2 linked regions of the Cupriavidus necator genome follow. The protein of the gene in region 1 binds, or shares a complex with, the protein of each later gene. Links are inferred from orthologs where the notes say so. Each region holds a gene or a part of one and is shown in the gene's direction. Other genes may lie near its edges. The genes, in order: I6H87_RS14355 and I6H87_RS11450.

Region 1 (9,559 bases):
CAGAATTGCGTGGCAGTACAGCAATCCACCATGTGGCGGATGCGCCGCGAGACCCCGCGCAGCGCCGTTTGGAGGAGTCCCTCGTGGCAATTCCATGCGGAATATGCAAACTGGCGGCATGAACACTGAATCGCTCGATCCCGGACTGGTGCTGCTGGCCTTTGCGCCAGTGTTCCTGCTGACCATCGGCGCCGAGGCATGGTACTGGGCCCGCCGCGACCCGACCGTCTACAGCCTGCGCGACACCGTATCCAACGCAGCGCTGGCGCTGATGCACCAGGCCTCGGATGCGTTCTTCCTCTGGCTGATGATCCGCACGGTCTATACCTGGTGCTACCAGCACGGCCTGCGCGCCATGCCCGAGACCCTGTGGTCATTCGCGCTGCTATTGCTGCTGCAGGACTTTCTCTATTACTGGTTCCACCGCGCCAGCCACCGCGTGCGCTGGCTGTGGGCTTCGCACGTGACGCACCATTCGTCGGAAGGCATGAATTTCTCGACGGCGTTCCGGCAGAGCCTGACGTATCCGCTCTCAGGCATGTGGCTGTTCTGGATTCCGCTGGCATGGATCGGCTTCACGCCGGACTGGGTGATCCTGGCGGTCGGCGTGAACCTGGCCTTCCAGTTCTTCGTGCATACGCGGCTGGGGCAACGCTGGCAGCTGATCGAGTCGCTACTGAATACGCCATCGGTCCATCGCGTCCACCATGCGAAGAACCCGCAGTACATCGACCGCAACTACGCCGGTGTGCTGACGATCTGGGACCGCCTGTTCGGCACCTTCGTCCCCGAGCATGAGGCCCCGGTGTACGGCATCACCCGCCAGGTGCGCACCCATAACCCGCTGACGCTGACCTTCCACGAATGGCGTGACATGTTCGCCGATGCCTGGCGCGATCGCGACCTGCGCTACCTGTGGAAGCCGCCCGAGTGGCGCAGCCCGCGCGCACCGGCACTGGAGCCGCTGCCCGGCACGCAATAAAAAACCGCGCCTTCGGGGCGCGGTTTTTTTATTGCCGGCGTCAGCGCTTATGCGCCTTCGCGGGAAGCACGCTTGCGCTCGTGCTCCTTCAGGTGGCGCTTGCGCAGGCGGATGCTCTTGGGCGTGAGCTCGACCAGTTCGTCGTCGGCGATGAATTCCACCGCATATTCGAGCGACATCTGGATCGGCGGCACCAGGCGCACGGCTTCGTCTGTACCCGAAGCACGAACGTTGGTCAGCTGCTTGCCCTTGATCGGGTTGACCACCAGGTCGTTGTCGCGGCTGTGGATGCCGATGATCATGCCTTCGTACAGCGCATCGCCCGGCTTGACGAACATGCGGCCACGGTCCTGCAGCTTCCACAGCGCGTAAGCCACGGCGTCGCCGTCGTCCTGCGAGATCAGCACGCCGTTGTGGCGCTCGCCCAGGCCGCCCTCGCGCACCGGCGCGTAGTCGTCGAAGATATGGCTGATCAGGCCGGTGCCGCGCGTCAGCGTCATGAACTCGCCCTGGAAACCGATCAGGCCACGGGCCGGGATGCGGTATTCCAGGCGGGTACGGCCCTTGCCGTCCGACGCCATGTCGAGCAGTTCGCCCTTGCGGCGGCCCAGCTCTTCCATCACGCCGCCCTGGTGGCTGTCTTCGACGTCCACGGTCAGCAGTTCGTACGGCTCGCACTTGACGCCGTCGATTTCCTTGAACACCACGCGCGGACGCGACACGGCCAGCTCGTAGCCTTCGCGGCGCATGTTTTCCAGCAGGATGGTCAGGTGCAGTTCACCGCGGCCAGACACTTCAAAGATGGTGTCGTCGCCGGTATCGGCCACGCGCAGCGCCACGTTGGACTTCAGTTCGCGGTCCAGGCGCTCGCGCAGCTGGCGGCTGGTCACGAATTTGCCTTCACGGCCGGCCAGCGGCGAGGTGTTGACGCAGAAGTTCATGGTCAGCGTCGGCTCGTCCACCTTCAGCATCGGCAGCGCGTCCTGGGCCTCCGGCGCGCACACGGTGCAGCCGATACCCAGTTCTTCGATGCCGTTGATCAGCACGATGTCGCCGGCTTCGGCCTCGGACACGATCTCGCGCTCCAGGCCCTGGAACTTCAGCACCTGGTTGATGCGGCCCTTGATCGGGTTGCCTTCCGGGCCGAACTTGACCACCACGTCCTGCAGCGGACGGGCGCGGCCACGCGAAATGCGGCCCACGCCGATCTTGCCGACGTAGCTGGAGTAGTCCAGCGAGATGATCTGCAGCTGCAGGGGGCCGTCCCGATCGTCGTCACGCACCGGCACCTTGTCCAGCACGGTCTCGAACAGCGGCTTCATGTCGCCGTCGCGCACGTCTTCGGTCAGGCCGGCAAAGCCGTTCAGGCCCGAGGCGTAGATCACCGGGAAGTCGAGCTGCTCGTCGGTGGCGCCCAGCTTGTCGAACAGGTCGAAGGTCTGGTTGATGACCCAGTCCGGGCGCGCGCCCGGGCGGTCGATCTTGTTGACCACCACGATCGGCTTCAGGCCCAGCGCCAGCGCCTTGCGCGTGACGAAGCGGGTCTGGGGCATCGGGCCCTCGACCGCATCGACCAGCAGCAGCACGCCGTCGACCATCGACAGCACGCGCTCCACTTCACCGCCGAAGTCGGCGTGGCCCGGGGTGTCGACGATATTGATATGGGTGCCGTTGTACTCGACGGCACAGTTCTTCGCGAGAATCGTGATCCCGCGTTCCTTTTCCAGGTCGTTCGAGTCCATCACCCGCTCGGCGACTTGCTGGTTGTCGCGGAAGGTGCCTGCCTGGCGCAGGAGCTGGTCGACCAGGGTGGTCTTGCCATGATCGACGTGGGCGATGATGGCGATATTTCGGATGGCGCGGGTCATTGCTGCGTCTCGCTTTGGAGAATCTGAGGTAACCCAACATTCTAGCATGTTGCAGCGCAAGACGCGTTGATCGGAACCGCCACTTACCGAATGAATATCATTGCGAAAAGTGGAATAACCAATTTCCGTTCTTGCTTATCGTTAAACGTGAACATATATTTGCCTCAGCAAAGATTGCAAAGGCAAAGATGTCACGGCTCCCTTCCTCCGATCAACCAGCCGAATCCACGGCCGGCCTGTTCGATCCCGCCCAGTACCAGATGTGCGACAGCGTCGGCTACCTGATGCAGCGCGCCAGGAACATGCTGGCGCACGGGGTCGAGCAGGAAGTCAGCAGCCTGGACATCACGCAGGCACAAGCCAGCTGCCTGATGATGCTGGCGACCGGCCGCGCCTCGACCGTCACCGACCTGGGCCGCGAACTGAATACCGACATGGGCTCGGTCACGCGCCTGCTCAGCCGCATGGAAAAGCGCGGGCTGATCGAACGCCGGCGCCGCGACGCCGACCGCCGCGTGGTCGACCTGTCGGTCACGCCACAGGGCCAGGAACTGGTGGAACGGCTGCCCGCCATCTTCTGCAAGGTGCTTGCCCACCACTTCCGCGGTTTTTCCGAGGATGAGATCCAACTGCTGCGCAGCATGCTGCGACGGATCATCGAAAACAACAGCGGGTAGCGGGCGTGCCTGCCGGCTTCCGGCAAGCCAGAACGTCCGGTCAACCGGACCCCGCAACAGCCCGTAGAAAAAAACAGCATGGCTCCGGCAACGGAGCGTCATCATGAAACCAGCTCTCACTCCCCAAGCCTCCCAGCCAGCCCGCACAAGCGCGCTCGTGCGCCGCGCCGGCACACTGGCGCTGACCGCCGTGGCCGTGGCGGTGCTGGCCGGCTGCGCGGCCCTTGGCAATTCGCACAGCACGCAGACCGTGGCCGACCCGGCCACGATGGCCACCTCGCAGACCTTGCCCGACGAGCATGGCCAGTGGCCCTCGCAGGATTGGGTCGCGCAGTTCAAGGACCCCCAGCTGAGCGCCCTGGTCGATGAGGCGGTCAAGGACAACCCGAGCCTGCAGGCCGCGTTCGCCCGCGTGGAAGCCTCGCGCGCCATGGCCGATGCCACCCGCAGCGCGCTCTATCCGCACCTTGAGTTCGAAGGCAGCCTGATCCGCCAGCGCTTCTCCGAGAAAGACCTGTTCGAAGGCACCCCGCTGGCGGGATCGTGGCAGAACCAGTCGCGCCTGCAGGTGGGCCTGTCCTATGACTTCGATTTCTGGGGCAAGAACCGCGACGCGCTCGAAGCCGCGCTCTCCGACGACCGCGCCGCCGAGGCGGAAAGCCAGGCCTCGCGCCTGATCCTGGCCACCTCGATCGCCCGCAACTACGCCCGCCTGGCTGCGCTGTATGCCCAGCACGACGTGGCAGAGCGCGCCATCGCCCAGCGCAGCGACCTGACCGAGCTGTCGCGCCAGCGCCTGGCCGCCGGCCTCGACACCCAGGTCGAGACCACGCAGGCGCGCGGCACGGTGGCTGCTTCGCGCACCGACCTGCAGCGCGTCGACGAGGAAATCGCCCTGGCGCGCAACCAGCTTGCAGCGCTGCTGGGCAAGGGCCCGGACCGCGGCCTGCAGATCCAGCGCCCGGTGCTGCTGGCGCAGGCCACGCCGACGCTGCCCGACAACCTGACCATCGGCCTGCTGGGCCGCCGGCCGGACCTGGTGGCGGCACGCTGGCGCGTGGAGGCGGCGTCCAAGGACATCAGTGTCGCCAAGAAAGAGTTCCTGCCTGACGTCAGCCTGACCGCCTTTGCCGGCCTGGCCGCGCTGGATCCGTCCAACCTGCTGATGGGCGTCAGCCGCACCTTCGGCATCGGCCCGACCATCCGCCTGCCGATCTTCGAAGGCGGCAAGCTGCGCGCCAACCTGAAGGGCAAGTACGCCGGCTACGACATCGCCGTGGCCAACTACAACCAGGCCCTGGTCGATGCGCTGCGCGAGACCGCCGACACCATGACCAGCATCCGCAGCGTCGACAAGCAGATCCAGACCCAGCGCGAAGCGCTGGACCTGGCCGAGCACGCCTATGCGCTGGCCACCACCCGCTACAAGGCCGGCCTGGGCACGCAGCTGACCGTGCTGAACGCCGAGAGCAATGTGCTGCAGCAGCGCCGCCTGGCGACCGACCTGCAGGCGCGCCGGCTGGACCTGCAGATGGGCCTGATGAAGGCGCTCGGCGGCGGCTACGAGGAGCCTGCGGAAGGCCACGAGAGCGCGGGCCACGGACCGGCGCAGCAACAGCACAACACCCAGGCGGGCGCCCGCGGCTGATCCGCGCACCCAGTGATCGAAGACAAGATTATTCAGAAGACATCATGAGCAACAACCAGCAAGCGGCCGGCACCAACGCCCCCCAGCACCCTGCCCAGCAAGCGCCGGCCACCACCAACAACAACGGCAAGCGCAAGCGCATGCTGCTGTCGCTGACCGCGGCAATCGTGGTCGCCGGCATCGGCTATGGCGTTTACTGGGGCATGTACGCCCGCCACTTTGAAAACACCGACGACGCCTATGTCGCCGGCAACGTGGTCCAGGTCACGCCGCTGGTGGGCGGCACCGTGGTGTCGATCTCCGCCGACGACACGCAGCTGGTCACCGCCGGCCAGCCGCTGATCCAGCTTGATCGCGCCGATTCGCAAGTGGCACTGGAACAGGCCGAGGCCCAGCTGGCACAGGCCGTGCGCGAAGTGCGCACGCTGTACGTCAACAACGGCTCGCTCGCCGCCAACGTGGCGCTGCGCGAAGCCGACGTGGCCAAGGCCCGCGACGACCTGCGCCGCCGCCAGGCCATCGCCGGCTCGGGCGCGGTCTCGAATGAAGAGATCTCGCATGCGCAGTCCGCGCTCAAGGGTGCGGAGTCGGCGCTGCTGGCCGCGCGCGAGCAGCTGGCGTCGAACAAGGTGCTGACCGACCAGACCACGGTGGAGAAGCACCCCAACGTGCAGCGCGCCGCCGCCAGCCTGCGCTCGGCCTACCTGTCGTTCGCGCGCTCGGCCATGCCGGCGCCGGTCACCGGCTACGTTGCCAAGCGCTCGGTGCAGGTCGGCCAGCGCGTGGCCGCCGGCGCGCCGCTGATGGCCGTGGTGCCGCTGGACCAGGTCTGGGTCGACGCCAACTTCAAGGAAGTGCAGATCACGCATATGCGCATCGGCCAGCCGGTGACGCTGGAAGCCGACGTGTACGGCTCCAAGGTGGAATACCAGGGCAAGGTCGCAGGCTTCTCGGCAGGTACCGGCTCGGCCTTCTCGCTGCTGCCGGCGCAGAACGCCACCGGCAACTGGATCAAGGTGGTGCAGCGCCTGCCGGTGCGCATCGCGCTTGACCCGCAGCAGCTCAAGGACCACCCGCTGCGCGTGGGCCTGTCGATGACCGTCAAGGTCGACGTGCGCCGCGAGGAAGGCGCCGCCATGGCCCCTGCCGCGCCGGCCAAGCCGATGCAGACCGATGTCTACGACAAGGTTGCGCAGGACGCCGACCAGCTGATCGCGCGCATCATCGCCGCCAACAACGGCGGCCGCAGCACCGGCCTGCCCTCGGCCAGCGCCGCCAACGCCAAGCCCGCCAACACCTGACCATGGCCATCTCCCCCTCCGCCGCGCAGTCCGGCGGCAGCCAGGCGCCGGCGCGGCCCGTCCGGCCGCTGGCACCGCAGCAGCCGCAGCCGCTGACCGGCGGCAAGCTGGTGGTCGGCACCATCGCGCTGTCACTGGCCACGTTCATGAACGTGCTGGACTCGTCGATCGCCAACGTATCGATCCCGGCGATTTCAGGCGACCTGGGCGTGGCGCCCAACCAGGGCACATGGGTCATCACCTCGTTTGCGGTGGCCAATGCGATCTCGGTGCCGCTGACCGGCTGGCTGACCACGCGCTTCGGCGCGGTGCGGCTGTTCATCACCTCGATCCTGCTGTTCGTGCTGGCATCGTGGCTGTGCGGCGTCGCTCCCAACCTCGAGACGCTGCTGGCCGCACGGGTCCTGCAGGGCGCGGTGGCCGGGCCGATGATCCCGCTGTCGCAGTCGCTGCTGCTGTCGAGCTATCCGCCGCAGAAGAGCACCATGGCACTGGCACTGTGGGGCATGACCACGCTGGTGGCGCCGATCATGGGCCCGCTGCTGGGCGGCTGGATCTCGGACAACATGACCTGGCCGTGGATCTTCTACATCAACGTGCCGGTGGGCATCGTCACGGCCTATGTCACCTGGGCCATCTACAAGGACCGCGAAACCCCGACCAGGGTGCTGCCGATCGACCGCATCGGCCTGGCGCTGCTGGTGATCTGGGTGGGCTCGATGCAGCTGATGCTCGACAAGGGCAAGGAACTGGACTGGTTCCACTCGACCGAGATCGTGGTGCTGACGCTGGTGGCGATTGTCGGTTTCCTGTTCTTCCTGATCTGGGAAAGCCATGAGAAGCACCCGGTCGTCGATATCAGCCTGTTCAAGGGCCGCAACTTCAGCGCCGGCGTGGTCGCCATCTCCGTGGCATACGGGCTGTTCTTCGGCAACCTGGTGATCCTGCCGCTGTGGCTGCAGACGATTGTCGGCTATACGGCCACGGACGCGGGCATCGTGATGGCGCCGGTAGGGATCTTTGCGATCCTGCTGTCGCCGCTGATTGGCAAGAACCTGCCGAAAATGGATGCCCGCTGGGTGGCCACGGCCGCGTTCATCACCTTCGGCATCGTCAGCCTGATGCGCGCCGGCTTCACGACCCAGGTGGACACCCGCACGCTGATGATCCCGACCCTGATCCAGGGCGCAGCCATGGCGATGTTCTTCATCCCGTTGACCTCGATCATCCTGTCGGGCCAGCCGCCGGAAAGGATTCCGGCGGCGTCAGGACTGTCCAACTTCGTCCGGATCACGTTCGGGGCCATCGGCGCTTCGATTTCGACCACGCTCTGGGAAAACCGGACGGCGCTGCACCATGCGCAACTGGTGGAACAGGTCACCCCGTACAACCCGGCCTACCACGACCAGCTCAACCACCTGATGCAGATGGGCATGAGCCAGGCCCAGGCGATCGGCGTGATCGAGCGCAATATCACCCAGCAGGCGGCCATGCTCGGCGCCAACGATATCTTCTGGATCTCGGGGATGCTGTTCTTCGTGCTGATCGGCTTTGTCTGGCTGACGCGGCCGGCCAAGGGCGGCGGCGGGTCAGCGGATGCGTTGGCGGCGCACTGACCCCACCTCTCCGGTTTTCAAGAACTTGGCCCCTGATCGGGGCCGTTTTTTTTTGCTTCGCCGCGGCGTTGCCGCGCCGGGAATGTCCCCCTTGTGTTCCTGTCTTCGTGCCTCTATTATTTGCAAACCAATTTACGGAACCTTGGTTCCAAAAAATGGAACCATAAACAGGTAAGAAGACGTGGAGCATGGAGCGGCGGAGTGAGCATTCTTGAAGGCGTGGAAAGCGTCCTGGACATGTTCGGGCATCACCGGCACGAGATCACTTTTAACGATGTCCTGGACGAACTTGGCCTTGCCAAGAGCTCGGCCTCGCGCCTGCTCGCCCAGATGGTGCGCTACCGCCTGCTGGAACTGCAGCCGTCCACGCGGCGCTACCGCCCTGGCGCGCTGCTGATCCGCGCCGCGCAGGCTGCTGCACAGGCGCATCCTTTCGACGAGCAATGCCGCGAGATCCTGGCCACGCTGTCCGATGCCACCGGCTTCACCGCCTACCTGTCGATGCTGGACGGCACCGACACCGTCGTGCTGCAACGCCTGAACGGAAGCAACCCGGTGCAGGTGCTGTCACCGCCCGGCGCACGCCGGCCGGCATTCACCACAGCGATGGGCCGGGTACTGCTGTCGCGCCTGCCCGAGCCTGAATTCAACTCGCGCTATGGCGCCGCCGGCACCCGCAAGCTGCCGGATGCACCCGCAGGCTGTCCCGCCACGGTCGCCGAGCTGCGCGAGCGTGTGGCGACGGCCCGCGCCGAGCGCAGCGCCATCGCCGTGAATGAAGGCATGCCCGGCATCGGCGCCGTGGCCGCCACGCTGGCAGATCCGCTCTCAGGCGACGTGCGTGGGCTGTGCCTGTCTTTCACCGCGATGCAGGTCAGCCAGGCCCAGGCCCAGGCGCTGCGCGCGACGCTGGTGCAGGCCGTGGCACCCGTGGGACAGCGCATCGGCGACCCACTGTGGCTCGACGCCACCCCACTTATCTAGACTTCGCCGCAACGACTTATGGAACTCCTGTTACTCAGCAACTCCAGCAGCGACGCCGGCTACCTGGTCCACGCCCAGGCGGCAATCCGGGACCTGGCCGCCGGCCGCAAGACTGCCTGCTTCATCCCGTTCGCCGGGGTCACGCGCGACTGGGACACCTACGAGACGTTGGTCCGCGACGCCTTCGCGCCGGTCGGCATCGCGGTGCAATCGCTGCACCGGCAGGCCGAGCCGGCGGCAGCCGTGCGCGCCATCGAGGCGGCTGAACTGATCGTCGTTGGCGGCGGCAACACGTTCCGCTTGCTGCAATGCCTGCGCGAGCGCGGCCTGCTGGCGGCGATCTCGGCGCGGGTGCGATCCGGTGCGGCGCGCTATATCGGCTGGAGCGCTGGCGCCAACCTGGCCTGCCCGACCATCAGCACCACCAACGACATGCCGGTGGCCGACCCGGGCGGCCTGGACGCGCTGGCGCTGGTCCCCTTC
Region 2 (9,639 bases), 620 kb from region 1 along the record:
TGGAACTGGAAGCGCCGATCCCGATGGCGGACGTGGCGCGCGCCGCGGTCGGCCAGCCGGTGGCGCTGGACGTGGAAGGCGCCGGCCGCTTCACCGGCAAGCTGGTGCGCATCAACCCGGCAGTCAGCCAGGGCACGCGCAGCATCATGGTCTATATCCGCATCGAGAATGCAGACCAGACGCTGCGCGCCGGCATGTTCGCGCGCGGCGCGCTGGTGCTGGGCGAGCGTGCCGGCGTAGTGGCGGTGCCGTCCTCGGCGGTGCGCACCGAAGGCGAGCGCGCCTTTGTCTATGCCATCGACAAGGACACGCTGGCCGAGCGCCCGGTGCAGCTTGGCATCCGCGACGAGGCCAGCGGCATGGTGGAGATCGTCTCGGGGCTGGACGCGGGCACCGAGATCGTCCGCAACAACCTCGGCACGCTGCGCAGCGGCAGCCAGGTCAAGCGCGTCAAGGCATAAGGGCCCGCGCCATGTGGTTCACGCGCCTGTCGATCCGCAACCCGGTGCTGGCCACCATGATGATGATGGCCTTCATCGTGGTGGGGCTGTTCTCTTACCAGCGGCTGCCGGTCGACCAGTTCCCCGACATCACCTTCCCGGTGGTGGTGGTGCAGACGGAATATCCCGGCGCCGCGCCGGAGTCGGTGGAGTCCGACGTCACGCGCAAGGTCGAGGAGATCGTCAACACCATCTCCGGCATCGACGAGATCTTCTCGCATTCGTACCAGGGCACTTCGGTCGTCGTCATCAAGTTCGACCTGAGCGTCGACGTCGGCCAGGCCGCGCAGGACGTGCGCGACAAGATCGCGCTGATCCGCCCGCAGTTCCGCGACGAGGTGAAAGAGCCGCGCGTGCTGCGCTATGACCCGTCCGATGCGCCGATCTTCTATCTCTCGGTCTCCAACGCACCGGGCGCCACCCACAGCCAGCGCGAGCTGACCACCATCGCCGACCAGATCGTGCGCAAGCGGCTGGAGACGGTGCGCGGCGTGGGCGCCATCAATATCGTGGGCGGCACCAAGCGCGAGGTCGAGATCCGCATCCGGCCGGCGCAGCTCGAGGCGCTGGGGATTGGCGTGGACCAGGTCATGAACGCCATCCGCAACGAGAACCAGGAACTGCCCGCGGGCGAGCTGCGTTCCTCGGCCACGGAAACGGTGGTGCAGATCAAGGGCCGCGTGCCCACCCCCGACGCGTTCCGCCAGATCATCGTCGCGCGCCGCGCCGGACAGCCGGTCACGCTGGGCGAGATTGCCGATGTGCGCGACGGCCAGGAAGAGCAGGAAAGCCTGGCGCTGCTGGACGGCAAGCGCGCCCTGTTCCTGTCGGTGGTGAAGGCGCAGGGACAGAACACGGTCGATACCGTCGACGGCCTGGTGCGCATGACCGAGGAAACACGCAAGCTGGTGCCGGCCGGGGTGCAGCTGAACGTGGTCAACGACACCGCGCGCGGCATCCGCAGCAGCGTCAAGGAGGTGCGCTCGACGCTGCTGGAAGGCGCCTTCCTGACGGTGGCGATCGTATTCCTGTTCCTGGGCTCCTGGCGCAGCACGGTGATCACCGGCCTGACGCTGCCGATCGCGCTGATCGGCACCTTCGGCGTGATGTATATGTGCGGCTTCACGCTCAACGTGATCACGCTGATGGCGCTGTCGCTGTGCGTGGGCCTGCTGATCGACGATGCCATCGTGGTGCGCGAGAACATCGTGCGCCACAACCTGATGGGCAAGGACCACCGCAGCGCGGCGCTGGACGGCACCAACGAGATTGGGCTGGCGGTGCTGGCCACCACCTTCTCGATCGTGGCGGTGTTCCTGCCGGTGGGCTTCATGGGCGGCATCATCGGGCGCTTCTTCCACCAGTTCGGCATCACCGTGGTGGCGGCGGTGCTGATCTCGATGTTCGTCTCGTTCACGCTGGACCCGATGCTGTCGTCGGTCTGGCATGACCCGGACCTGCACGGCACCGGCAACAAGAAGAGCTGGTACGGGCGCACGGTGGGGCGGTTGCTGGACTGGTTCTCGGCAAAGATGGACAAGCTTGGCAACGGCTACGCCGGCATGCTGGGCTGGGCGCTGAAGCACCGGCTGGCCACCGCCATCATCGCCGCGGTAACCTTCTTCGGCAGCTTTGCGCTGGTGCCGCTGATCGGCACGGAATTCGTGCCCAATGCCGACCTGGGCGAGACCCAGGTGGGATTCACCACGCCGGTCGGCACCTCGATCGAAGTCACCGAAGCCAAGGTGCGGCAGGTGGAAGCCGCGCTCAAATCGTTCCCCGAAGTGGCCTACACCTACGCCACCATCAACTCGGGCAATGCCTCGGGCCGCAACAATGCGCTGGTGTCGGTGCGCCTGACCGAGCGGCGCTCGCGCCAGCTGTCCACCGCGCAGCTCAACCCGCTGATCCGGCAGCGCCTGGCGGGCATTGCCGGCATCACGCTGACGCTGGTGGGCATGCCCGACGGCGCCGGCGGCCAGAAGGCGATCCAGGTATCGATCCAGGGCGATGACCTGGACGAACTGCGGCGCCTGTCCAGGGAAGCCGGCACGCGCATGAAGGCGATCCGCGGCCTGGCCGACCTGGATTCGAGCATGAAGGACGACCGCCCCACCATCGAGGTGCGCATCCGGCGCGAGCTGGCCTCTGACCTGGGCGTGGGCGTGGCGCAGATCGGCAATGCCCTGCGCCCGCTGCTGGCCGGCGACGCCATCAGCTCATGGCGCGCGCCCGATGACGAGAACTACGACGTGCGCGTGCGCCTGCCCAGGGACGCGCGCACCGGCATGGCCGACCTGAGCGCGCTGATGATCGCCAGCAGCCAGACCAACGCCGACGGCTCGCCCAGGATGGTGCCGCTGCGCCAGATCGCCGAGCTGGTGCCGACCACCGGCGCCAACCAGATCAGCCGGCGCGACCTGAACCGCGAGGTCGAGCTGACCGCCAACGTGGCCGGGCGCTCGGCCGGCGAAGTCGCGCGCGACGTCAAGGCCGCGCTGGACGGCATGAACTGGCCGGCCGGCTACAAGTACCGCTTTGGCGGGTCGACCAAGTCGATGAACGAGTCCTTCGGCTACGCCGTGTCCGCGCTGGCGCTGGCGGTGATCTTCATCTACATGATCCTGGCCTCGCAGTTCGCCAGCTTCTTCCAGCCGATCGCCATCATGACCTCGCTGCCGCTGACGCTGGTCGGCGTGTTCGCGGCGCTGCTGCTGTTCCGCTCGACGCTGAACATGTTCTCGATCATCGGCTTCATCATGCTGATGGGGCTGGTGACCAAGAACGCGATCCTGCTGGTGGACTTCGCCAACCAGGCGCGCCAGGGCCATGTGGACCAGGGTGGAGTTGGCGACGGCCGCCAGCCGCTGTCGCGCGAGGCGGCGCTGGTGGAGGCCGCGCGCGTGCGGCTGCGCCCCATCCTGATGACCACGCTGGCGATGATCTTCGGCATGGTGCCGCTGGCCTTCAGCCTGGGCGAAGGCGCCGAGCAGCGCGCGCCGATGGGCCAGACCGTGATCGGCGGGATCATTACCTCGTCGATCCTGACGCTGGTGGTGGTGCCGGTGATCTATACGTATCTTGATGATTTCGGCGCCTGGCTGCGCCGGCTGTGGCAAGGCAAGCCCGCCAGCGAGCCCGCAGCGCACGCGCAGCCCGCGCCCGGCCGGCAAGCGGCACCGGATCGCCCGGCCCCGGCGGAGGCCAGCGCGGAATGAGCCTGGCGGCGTCTGCAAGGTTAAAATAAAGGGTTTGATAAGACTGTCCGGCCGTGGCACCGCGCGGCCGGCGCACAGACCGACAGCGGTTGGCATTGGTAAGGAATGGCAAGATGGATCTCGAAAAAGCCCGATTCAACATGATCGAACAGCAAATCCGCCCGTGGGACGTGCTGGACCAGGAAATCCTGGACCTGCTGGCGGTAGTCAAGCGGGAGCAGTTCGTCCCGGCCGCGTACGCCTCGCTGGCGTTCGTCGACATGGAGATTCCGCTGCCCGCCGGGCAGAACATGCTGGCGCCGCGCGTGGAAGCCCGCATCCTGCAGGACCTGGCCGTGCGCAAGCATGAGAACGTGCTGGAAATCGGCGCCGGCTCCGGCTACATGGCCGCCCTGCTGGCCAACCGCGCGCGCCACGTGCTGACCGTGGACATCGTGCCCGAGCTGGTCGAGCTGGCCCGCACCAACCTGGCCAACGCGGGCGTCACCAACGTCGACGTGGCCGAAGGCAACGCCGCCGACGGCTGGAGCGCCGCCGCGCCCTACGACGTGATCTGCATCTCGGGCTCGCTGCCGGCGATTCCGCAGTCGATCCTGTCGCAGGTCAAGGTGGGCGGCCGCATCGCCGCCTTCATCGGCGAACTGCCGGTAATGGAAGCGCGCCTGGTCACACGCGTGTCCGAGACCGAATACCAGGTCGTCAACCTGTTCGAAACCGCGGTCAAGCCCCTGCAGGGCGCGGCCCGGCCGTCGCAATTCCAGTTCTGAGGACAGATCCACCATGCAGGTCATCAAAGCGACCGAACTGGCCCAGTGGCTGGCCGATGCCAGCCGCGCCAAGCCGGTCCTGCTCGACGTGCGTGAAGGCTGGGAGGTGCAGACCTGCGCCATGCCCGGCATCACCCACATCCCGATGCGGGACATCCCCGCGCGCGCGGCCGAACTCGACGAAGACGCCGACATCGTCTGCATCTGCCACCACGGCGCACGCAGCATGCAGGTGGCGGCCTACCTGGAGCGCCAGGGCTACGGCAAGGTCTACAACCTGACCGGCGGCGTCGACGCCTGGGCCAGCGATGTCGACCCGGCCATGCCGAAGTACTGAAGCGGCAGTCCAGCACAGCAACACCAAGAAGAATCGACTGTAGCCGCGGCCCGCGCCCGGCAACCTGGAGCTTTCATGACGTTTGCGCCCAACGCCCTGCCCGGAGTGATCCGGACACGCCTGGCGATCGCGGTTTCCCTGCTTGCCCCGCTGCTGGCCATGATGCCGGCGGCACCGGCAAGCGCGGCCGACCTGCTGCAGGTCTATCGCGATGCGCAAGCCAATGACGCGCAGTTTGCCAGCGCGCGCTCGCAGCTGCTGGCCACGCGCGAGCGGCTGCCCCAGGGCCGCGCCGGGCTGCTGCCGCAGGTGGTCGGCACCGCGGGCGCCAACCGCACCAAGCTCGACCAGACCGCTTCGCTGCCGGTCGGCGCCGGGGCCAGCGCCTCCGGCACGCGCTTCTTCAACAACAACAACTGGCAGCTGCAACTGAGCCAGCCGCTGTTCCGCTGGGACCGCTGGGAAACCTACAAGCAGGGCGAACTGGCGTCGCTGGCCGGTGAAGTCAGCTTCCACCAGGCCGAGCTCGACCTGATCACGCGCAGCGCGCAGGCCTACTTCGACGTGCTGGCGGCACAGGACAACCTCTACCTGGCACGCGCGCAGAAGAAGGCCATCTCCGAGCAGCTGGAGCAGGCCAAGCGCAATTTCGAAGTCGGCACCGCCACCATCACCGACACCAACGACGCCCAGGCCCGCTATGACCTGGCCACCTCGACCGAAATCGCCGCGCAGAGCGACCTTGAGATCAAGCGCGCCACGCTGCAGCAGATCACCGGCAAGCCGGTCGACGAAGTGCTGGGCCTGCGCCCCGAGGCACCCATCCCCGGCCCGCAGCCGCCCGACGTCAACGCCTGGGCCGCGCAGGCAGAGACCAGCAACCTGCAGGTGAACCTGGCCAGCTACAACCTGGAAACCGCCCAGCGCGAAACCAACAAGGCCAAGGCCGGCCACCTGCCCTCGGTCGACCTGGTGGCCTCGTACGGCTTCACCAATCAGACCGGCAGCGCCACGCAGGCGATCTCCACCCATTACAACGCCTCGCAGATCGGCGTGCAGCTGACCATGCCGATCTTCGCCGGCGGCCAGATCCAGTCGCGCGTGCGCGAGACCCTGGCCCTGGCCGACAAGGCCGCCAGCGACCTGGAATTCGCGCGCCGCAGCGCCGCGCAGACGGCCCGCCAGACCTACTCCGGCGTGTCCAACGGCCTGGCCCAGGTCAAGGCCCTGGAAGCCGCCGAACGCTCGGCCACCAGTGCGGTGGAATCCAACCAGCTCGGCTATGAAGTGGGCGTGCGCATCAATATCGACGTGCTCAACGCCGAAGCGCAACTGTTTTCGACCCGGCGCGACCTGGCCAAGGCCCGCTACGACACCATCATGAACGGCCTGAGGCTGAAGGCCTCCACTGGCGTGCTGCAGGAAGCCGATGTGGTGCAGATCAACACCCTGCTGACCTCTTCGCCGGGCGCGCTGTACAAGCTGCCCGCGCCCGCCCAGGCCGGCGCCAGGGCCCCGGCAAACCCGCGCGCCTCGGTCGAGCGCCGCGGCACGCGGCGCGAAGCCACGCCTGCCGGCGCACCGCGCTCCTGATCCTCCGCAGCACGCCGCAAAGCAAGACGGGCCGCAACTGCGGCCCGTTTGCGTGAACGGCGTCGCACTACTTCGCCCGCGTACGCGACTCCACCTTCAGCAGCTGCCAGCGGATCGACGACGCATCCGCCGGCGGGTTCGGCACCTGGTACTCGCGCACTCGCAGCGTGTAGGCCACGCCCGGCTCAAAATCCAGCCCCTCGATCGGGCCATACCAGAGCTGCCACGGCGCCTCCGGCGATTCGCGCCAGCGGTAGCACGTCATCTTGCCCACGCCCGAGCACTCCACGCGCTGCGAATCGATATAGACCACCTTCTCCACGCCGCCGGCCTCCACGCTCGCACCGCGCCTGCCCACGCCTTCGCGCTCGACAAACTGCAGCAGGTCGCCGCCGGCGGTCTTCCAGATGATCTGCCGGCCCGTGCTGCCCGCCGACGGCTGCGTGCCGACCGTGGCAAACGGCGTCTGCATCGCCTTGAGCAACGCCGATTCCAGTTCCATGCGCGGCGGCGGGCAAGCCATGCGCGTGCCGGCGATGCGGTCGAAGCGGATGCCGGTATCGGTCTTGCCATAGCTGCCGGTAAAGCGGTTGCAGCCACTGGTACCGCTGACCGTGCCCTGCGCGGCATCGATGCCCTCATTGAACTCAAAAATGATGGGCTGGCCGTTGTCGCCGTGCGGGATATCGCGCTGCGCGCCGTCGGGCTGCTGCCAGCGCACCAGTTCCCAGCGGCTGGGGCCGGAGGGTTGGGTCTGGTTGAGGTTGGTGCCGGCGGAGGGGAGATCAGGCGCCGGCGCGGTCGTGCAGGCCCCGAGCATGACTGCCACCAGCAAGGCGGCCGCGCTGCGGGCAGCCAGGGAGAAGGGGAACAGGCTGGTACGGCTGTGCATGAAGGACTCCTGTAACAGGCCGCTCAAGACGGCCGCATGGATGCAATCGACAGATCTGACAAAGGGCATGCCGAAAAGTGCACCCTACTGATACATCAGTTTAGCAAGGCGGTTGCGCCAAAGCGCCGGTGAAGCATCGATTGAATCACATACATTCTGTAACGTCCCAACCGGTTCGGCGGGCTAGGATGCGAAACATCAAGAAATCCCACCCTGACCATCCGATATAATTGCCTCGCCCGGCGCAGCAATGTGACCGACAGGCTCCGCTGCTCAACAGGCGGCAACAAAATAATAAGAAGGATGGATCGGCCCGCATCCCGAGTGCACAACCCTTCCTCCGGAAACCTCTCTCCATGCTCTTGATGACGAGATTGCAGAGATCCCAATCGTATGGGGTCGACAAAGCTCTGTACCTGGCCGCCTGTGCCGTTCTGGCAGCGTTCCCTGCGCTGATGTTTGTCAAGCCGACGGTTAGCAACCTCTGCTACGGACTCCTGCTCGGCTGGAGCGCCATCACTCTCGTTGCCGGCGGGCGCGAGGGCCGGACGGAATGTGGGGGGCTGTTGCGCAGGTACTGGTTCTTCATGCTGGCCATGGCGGCGTTGCCGCTGGCAGTGCTGTTGCAGCAACTGCTGTCGGGGGCGGAGGAGCCGCATGTTTCTTACCTTTACCTGCGCTTTGCTTTGTTCATTCCGTTGGTTTTTGGGATGGTACGGCTTGGCAGGGGTGGGATGCGGAGCGTGCAGTGGGGTTTCGTGGTCTGTGCACTCCTTTCCGCGGCTTGGATCCACGAGGCGACAGCTGCCGGTCGCCCAGTTCACGTAGGGTCCTCGAATATCATTCCCCTTAGCAATCTTTCCATGCTGATGGGAATACTCGCCCTGATTTCAATTGGATGGGATCGTCCCAGGGACTACCTGCAATCGGGCCTGAAGCTGCTGGCAGGCTTTGCCGGCCTGTACGCCTCATACATGAGCGGCACGCGTGGCGGCTGGCTCGCCATCCCCGTGCTGGCATTTATTGCGCTAGCTGCATCACACAGGCTGACGCGGATGCACAAGGCGGCGGCCATGGTTGGGCTGGCTGGCCTCATGGGCCTCGCGTGGCTCGGCAGCGCCCGCGTGCAGCAGCGCACGGCAGACGTTGTATCCGAAGTGTCTCAATTCGCTCAGCATGTAACCCCGGACACCCCAACCGGGATACGGCTACAGCTCTGGCGAGCCTCACTGGAACTGATACAGGCTCACCCCTGGACCGGCGTGGGGCCAGAGAACTTCGAGCGGACCTTGCAAACGCTTGAGGCGCAGCATGTGATCACCCCGCTGGCTGCCACCATGCCGCATTCACACAACGAACTCCTGCATGCTACGGCCACACTCGGCATCCCGGGACTACTGGCAATCCTTGCCCTGTATCTGGTACCGGCCGCCTTCTTCCTGCGCCACCTTGGCAATGCAGACCGGGGCACGCAGGTTGCCAGCGCCATGGGCCTGGCCCTGTGCTGCGGCTTCATGGTGTTCGGCCTGACCGAGGTCATGTTCGCCACGACCCTGGTCAATGCCTTCTACAGCCTGATCATGGCCGTTTGCTTTGCCTATGTGGTTGCGCGCAAGGACGCATTGCCTGCGCGGGCGGCCAGTTGAGCCAGGACTCACGACGCCACATCTGCTTCCTGACCGGTACCTTGAACGCGATGGCCGGCGCGGAGCGGATGACCGCAACGATCGCCAATGCGCTGGCCGATCTTGGCCATCGTGTCACGATCCTGAGCCTCTGGGATGCTGCCAGCCGGTTCCCTCTGCATCCACGCGTGCACCATGAAGCGCTGTTCGCGCAACGGCCCTCCTTCAAACGCGCCTATTTCGCCACGGTCGCCGGCATCCGCAGGCACTGCACCGCGCATCGCATCGATGTGCTGGTACAGGTCGACACCATGCTTGAACTCTTCGTGCTGCCTGCCACCCTCGGCCTGGGCCTGCACCATATCGCGTGGGAGCATTGCCATTTCGACGAGGATCTCGGCAAGCCGGCACGCAAGGTGGCACGTCGGCTGGCCGCGCAGTTCTGCCGGCAGGTGGTCGTGCTGACAGAACGGGACCGCCGCCGCTGGCGTGAGGCACTGCGGCCGCGCAGCGAGGTCGTCTGCCTGCCGAATCCGCTGCCATTTCCGATCCCGGCCGAACCCGCGCCACGCATGCAGAAGACCGTGCTGGCCATGGGCCGGCTGGTTCCGGCGAAAGGCTTCGATGTCTTGCTGCGCGCCTGGCAGAAGGTGGCGCAAGCGGAACCGGAATGGCAACTGGTCATCCACGGCGAAGGCGAAGAGCGC

What was found.
Region 2: the proteins of I6H87_RS14355 (region 1) and I6H87_RS11450 are in contact, whole or in part, in a cryo-EM structure (PDB 8ZAL), measured with the Escherichia coli proteins. The link is inferred for Cupriavidus necator from one-to-one orthologs.

Annotation. Positions count from the first base shown.
Region 1 is NZ_CP066018.1:3,070,962-3,080,520, reverse strand. The notes cover bases 4,539-7,347. They hold I6H87_RS14355 (HlyD/EmrA/EmrK family protein), read left to right. Parts: upstream 4,539-5,219; coding sequence 5,220-6,476; downstream 6,477-7,347. Other genes in these bases: I6H87_RS14350 (DHA2 family efflux MFS transporter permease subunit), read left to right, coding at 6,479-7,347; I6H87_RS14360 (AdeC/AdeK/OprM family multidrug efflux complex outer membrane factor), read left to right, coding at 4,539-5,175. Outside these bases: I6H87_RS14375 (sterol desaturase family protein), read left to right, coding at 119-982; translational GTPase TypA, read right to left, coding at 1,030-2,850; I6H87_RS14365 (MarR family winged helix-turn-helix transcriptional regulator), read left to right, coding at 3,039-3,527; more of I6H87_RS14360, read left to right, coding at 3,631-4,538; more of I6H87_RS14350, read left to right, coding at 7,348-8,092; I6H87_RS14345 (IclR family transcriptional regulator), read left to right, coding at 8,294-9,076; dipeptidase PepE, read left to right, coding at 9,095-9,559. UniProt on the Escherichia coli protein: Part of the tripartite efflux system EmrAB-TolC, which confers resistance to antibiotics such as CCCP, FCCP, 2,4-dinitrophenol and nalidixic acid. EmrA is a drug-binding protein that provides a physical link between EmrB and TolC.
Region 2 is NZ_CP066018.1:2,455,537-2,465,175, reverse strand. Bases 4,268-7,156 are described here. They hold I6H87_RS11450 (TolC family outer membrane protein), read left to right. Parts: upstream 4,268-4,897; coding sequence 4,898-6,415; downstream 6,416-7,156. Other genes in these bases: I6H87_RS11445 (META and DUF4377 domain-containing protein), read right to left, coding at 6,483-7,156; I6H87_RS11455 (rhodanese-like domain-containing protein), read left to right, coding at 4,499-4,822; I6H87_RS11460 (protein-L-isoaspartate O-methyltransferase family protein), read left to right, coding at 4,268-4,485. In the rest of the region: I6H87_RS11470 (efflux RND transporter periplasmic adaptor subunit), read left to right, coding at 1-461; I6H87_RS11465 (efflux RND transporter permease subunit), read left to right, coding at 473-3,718; more of I6H87_RS11460, read left to right, coding at 3,832-4,267; more of I6H87_RS11445, read right to left, coding at 7,157-7,307; I6H87_RS11440 (O-antigen ligase family protein), read left to right, coding at 7,664-8,953; I6H87_RS11435 (glycosyltransferase family 4 protein), read left to right, coding at 8,950-9,639. UniProt on the Escherichia coli protein: Outer membrane channel, which is required for the function of several efflux systems such as AcrAB-TolC, AcrEF-TolC, EmrAB-TolC and MacAB-TolC. These systems are involved in export of antibiotics and other toxic compounds from the cell.